DNA from 2 places in the Paenibacillus larvae subsp. larvae genome. Region 1 is predicted to be linked to the other one. Evidence: predicted binding sites of a transcription regulator. Region 1 holds the regulator's gene; the other holds the start of a gene.

The links. Region 1 encodes NrdR, which represses ribonucleotide reductase genes. Its sites were predicted from a motif close to AACACNATATATNGTGTT; they were not measured.
Region 2: BXP28_RS22295 (adenosylcobalamin-dependent ribonucleoside-diphosphate reductase) is a predicted target of NrdR. The motif match lies at 1,134-1,151, and genes of this name have one in related genera.

What each region holds. Positions count from the first base shown of each region.
Region 1 is NZ_CP019687.1:2,473,301-2,475,707, reverse strand. It holds gene BXP28_RS12915 (lytic transglycosylase domain-containing protein) at 1-448, shown strand, start outside; gene BXP28_RS12910 (alpha/beta-type small acid-soluble spore protein) at 546-776, opposite strand; gene nrdR (transcriptional regulator NrdR) at 889-1,359, shown strand; gene BXP28_RS12900 (ABC transporter substrate-binding protein) at 1,629-2,407, shown strand, end outside.
Region 2 is NZ_CP019687.1:4,285,386-4,287,792, forward strand. It holds gene dat (D-amino-acid transaminase) at 1-783, opposite strand, end outside; gene BXP28_RS22295 (adenosylcobalamin-dependent ribonucleoside-diphosphate reductase) at 1,292-2,407, shown strand, end outside.

The DNA.
Region 1 (2,407 bases):
CTACCAGAACGAAATAAAACAAAGCGCGGCAGAGCATAATATGGACCCTCTGGTACTTGCTGCTATTATTCGTGTTGAAACGAACTTTTCTCCGGAAAGCGTATCTAAAGTCGGAGCTATGGGAATCATGCAGATTATGCCGGAAACAGCCGAATGGATTCATAAACAAACGAATATCCCTCTTAGTGATTTTACTAAAGTAGATGTCAATATTCGCATGGGAGCCTGGTATCTGAGCTATTTAAAAGAAATGTACGATGGAAATATGCTGTATGCTATCGCCGCTTATAACGCAGGACAGGGAAATGTGAACAAATGGAAGAAAAATCAAATATGGGACGGTACAAAGGACGGCATTAGCAATATTCCTTTTGGAGAAACCCGCCACTATGTCCAAAAGGTATTGTATTACTATACAAAATATCAAAAAGTATATAAAAGTATATAAAAGTGAGCTTTCCTATGCCGATATTAATGGAAAGAAGCAAGGGAAAGAAGCATACGGCTTCTCTTCCCCTGCTTTAGCTTAGTCAGCAACGGTTTTGTTATCGGCTACCTTGTGTACCGGAAAGTTGCTGTTCGGCGATTTGAACTAAGCGGCGAGTGATGTGACCACCAATCGCTCCAGTGTCACGAGTAGCCATGTTGCCATAGTATCCATCCTGAGGAATGACGATACCAAGCTCTTGAGCTACTTCGTATTTCAATTGGTCCAACGCAGCATTTGCTTGAGGAACAACTAATACGTTACTGCTACGAGATTGTCCTGTACCCATGTCTGTTCACCTCCTTGTCGTTGGTAACTGTATTATGTGCGATCTTATTAAGAACATGACAAGCAACATATGGGAAATTCGAATTAAATAAAGGATAGGGGTGAGGATAACTATGAAGTGTCCTTTCTGTGACCACCTGGGTACGAAAGTCCTGGATTCAAGAGCCGCCAACGATAATAAGTCCATAAGACGGCGCCGGGAATGCGAGAAATGCATGCGCAGGTTTACTACTTTTGAAATGGTAGAAGAAACACCTTTAATGGTAGTAAAGAAAGACGGCAGCCGTGAAGAGTTTAATCGTGACAAAATATTGCGCGGATTAGTCCGGGCCTGTGAAAAGCGTCCGGTGTCTGTAGACCAGCTGGAACAGATCGTAACCGAAGTAGAAATGCGGGTGCGCAATATGGCCAAACCGGAGGTAGACAGCCGGGAGATAGGCGAGCTTGTTATGGAACAATTATACCCTGTTGACGAAGTGGCTTATATCCGTTTTGCTTCGGTGTACCGCCAATTTAAGGATATCAGTATGTTCATGAAAGAATTGAACGAACTGCTGGGCAGAGGAAATGAAACTGATATATAGTAAAAAGATTTGTAAGAGTGGGAAGTTTTCATTAAGACTTCCCTTTTCTTTTTTTCAAAGTTTTAATGTATGAATAAGAAAAACCGGATAGTTTGATAGAACAAGAAGGAAATGGAAAAAAGCACAAAAGGAGGGATGGGGAAAATCAGCGGCTAATTGCCAAATAAAAAAATGTTCCCAAAACATTCATCTAGTACAGGCATCTGCAATAACCTAATAACAAAATCCATTTCAAACTTATTCATAACCCAGCGGGGGAGGAAAGCGGTATGCGGAGAAAAGTTAGCCTGATTGTTCTATCGCTTTTGTTACTTTCATTTCTTGCCTTGACAGGCTGTTCGGGCAGCAAAGAGGAGAAAGTAACCTTGAATTTCTGGTATGGCTGGACAGGGCCGGAAGCGGATGCCTTGGAAAAACTGATTAAAGAATTCAATGATACACACAAAGAGATACAGGTGAAGGGGCTGAGTCAAAGTGACTATCAAAAGCAGCTGACGGCTATTACAGGAGGAAATCCTCCGGACCTTGCGTCCCAATTCGGTCAGAACGTGGCCTCATGGGGAGTCAAGGGGGCAATGCTTCCGCTTGATGACTATATCAAAAAGGAAAATGTGGATTTGAATGATTTTATTCCTTCGGCATTATCCACGTCCCAATACAATGGAAAAACGTATGCGCTTCCAATTGCGATGCATGTTACCATGCTTTTTTATAACAAAGATTTGCTGAAAGAAGCGGGATTTGACGGACCTCCAAAAACCGTAAAAGAAATGAAACAATATGCCGAGAAATTAAGCGTAGTAAAAGAGGAAGGGCGCCTGGAACGTCTTGGCCTCTGGCCCGGAACGGACCCGTATACTTTTGCTTATGTTTTTAACGGAAAATTTTATGACCCGGATAAAAATGAAGTAACGCCGGAAGATCCGGGTTTCAAGGCAGCCATCCAGCTTTCCAAGGACCTGTGGGATAAATACGGCAGTGAGAATCTGGACCGTTTCTCCTCTAGTCTGGGTAAATATCAATCAGCCCAGAACCCGTTCTTTTCGGG
Region 2 (2,407 bases), 1.8 Mb from region 1:
GACCGGAATGCCGTCAATTTCTGTAACCGGCGTTACTTCACTGGTTGTACCGGTTATGAATACCTCATCAGCACTGCCCAGCTCTTTTAATGTAAAGGGAGCCTCTTCAACAGGAATGTCTTGCTGGTGAAGCAGACGCAGTACTACTGCCCTTGTGATGCCGTGAAGAATTAGATGGTTGGCGGGATGGGTACGGACGATCCCGTCCTTCACCATCATCACATTATTGGAACTGCACTCCGTAACGATGCCGCTGCGGTGGAAAATAATTTCATCCGCTTCCTGGTCAGCCGCCGCTTGCTTAGCCAGCACATTGGGAAGCAGATTCAAAGTTTTCAGGTCACATCGGAGCCATCTGATATCATCGCCCGTTATAGCCGCTACTCCTTGTTCCAACTGTTCCGTGGGTCGTTCCATATCCTGGCAGTAAGCCATGACAACAGGCTTTGTTCCTTCAGAAGGAAAGCTATGGGTTCTGGGAGCTGCTCCCCTGGTAATTTGAATATACAAGATGCCGGTTTTGGTGCCGTTCTCTACTGTCAGCTGCTCCAATTGGCCGGAAAGCTCCTCCAGCGTGACCGGGGTCGTAATGCGGAGATCTTTAGCTGTCCTCTGCAGCCTTGCCAGATGGGACTCTTTTTCAAATAAACGGCCTTGGTAAATCCGGAATACCTCATAAAGTCCGTCGCCAAAATAATATCCCCGGTCTTTCGGAGAGATGGCAACTTCTTCTTCGGGCACGATATGGTTGTTGTACAGATAAAGGATGGGACTCGCCTCCATTTCTTGCTTCTGGTTGGGGTCACCACAGATTTACTGTGGAAGTATATATGTTTTAAAGTAGCAAATGTGCCGTCCGTCTGTCAAAAGTTTCCGACGGCTTTATTCCCCGTAATTTCCAGAGGATTTCCCCTATATTATTTGATTCCGGCACGATATAATAAAAGTCTATGACTTTACGGGGAATAAACCCTGCATGAAGCGGGGAAACATAAGCTTTCAATGAGTCCGGTGAAATAGGGAGCAAAGGGAAGAAAAAACAAGATTGTTCGGACTCTATCCCATGAAAATAAGTCATATTCATGGACACTATATTCGAAATTACTAGATATAGTATTGTATAATGGGAACTGCACACAATATGTTGTGCTTGTTACATAAGGTGATCAAACACAGCAAAACCGGTGCACAATACATGCAGGAAAGCACTTTACTTGGGAGGGTGTTGTTGTTGAAAACGAAGCCAAGACTGGAAGGACTAAGTGAGAAAATCTTTTTGGACCGCTATGCGATGAAAAATGCGGACTCCAACGAGACAAAAGTAGGGGATACCGTACTGGTCCTGACCAAAGATGATCCAAAATTCCCGACTAAAGAAGTAGGGGAAGTAGCCAGCCGCGAAGGCAAGAAAGTGACCGTCAAAACGAGAAGCGGTGAACTGGTTGAATCCGATGTGGAAAAACTGACCCTTAATATAGAAAAAACTCCGGATGAAATGTGGGACCGTTTGGCCAAGGCCATGGCGTCCGTCGAAAAAACAGATGCAAAAAGACAGGAATGGACGGAAAAGTTCCGTTATATTCTTGACGAATGGAAGCTGGTTCCGGGCGGGCGTATTGCAGCAGGAGCGGACGCAAGTGATGAGTTGACCTTATTTAACTGTTACGTAATTCCGTCACCTCACGACAGCCGAGGCGGTATTATGGCCACCTTATCCGAGATGACGGAAATTATGTCACGGGGAGGCGGAGTAGGTATTAACTTATCCTCTCTTCGCCCGCGCCGTGCGATTGTGAAAGGCGTAAACGGATCTTCCAGCGGTGCTGTTTCGTGGGGAGGATTGTTCAGCTATACAACCGGACTGATTGAGCAAGGGGGAAGCCGCAGGGGTGCCCTGATGCTGATGATCAACGATTGGAACCCTGATTTGCTTGATTTTATAACCATCAAGCAGACGATGGGGCAAATTACCAACGCGAACCTGTCGGTTTGTATAAGCAACAGTTTCATGAAAGCTGTTAAGGAAGATCTGGATTGGGAACTTGTTTTCCCGGATACTACGGACCCCGAATATAACGAGAAATGGGACGGCAATCTGGATGCATGGAAGGCGCTAGGGAAAGAAGTGAAGCATTACCGCACTGTTCGTGCCCGCGATGTATGGCACACCATTATTGAATCTGCGTGGAAATCCGCCGAACCTGGTGTTGTATTCATGGAATATTACAATCAGATGTCCAACAGCTGGTATTTCAACCCGATCATTTGTACAAACCCTTGCGGAGAGCAGGGACTTCCGGCCTGGGGTGTATGTAATCTGTCAGCTGTGAACCTTTCCAAGTTTTATGATGAAAAGAATCATGATGTAGATTGGGAAGAATTGGACAAGGTAGTCCGTTATTCCGTC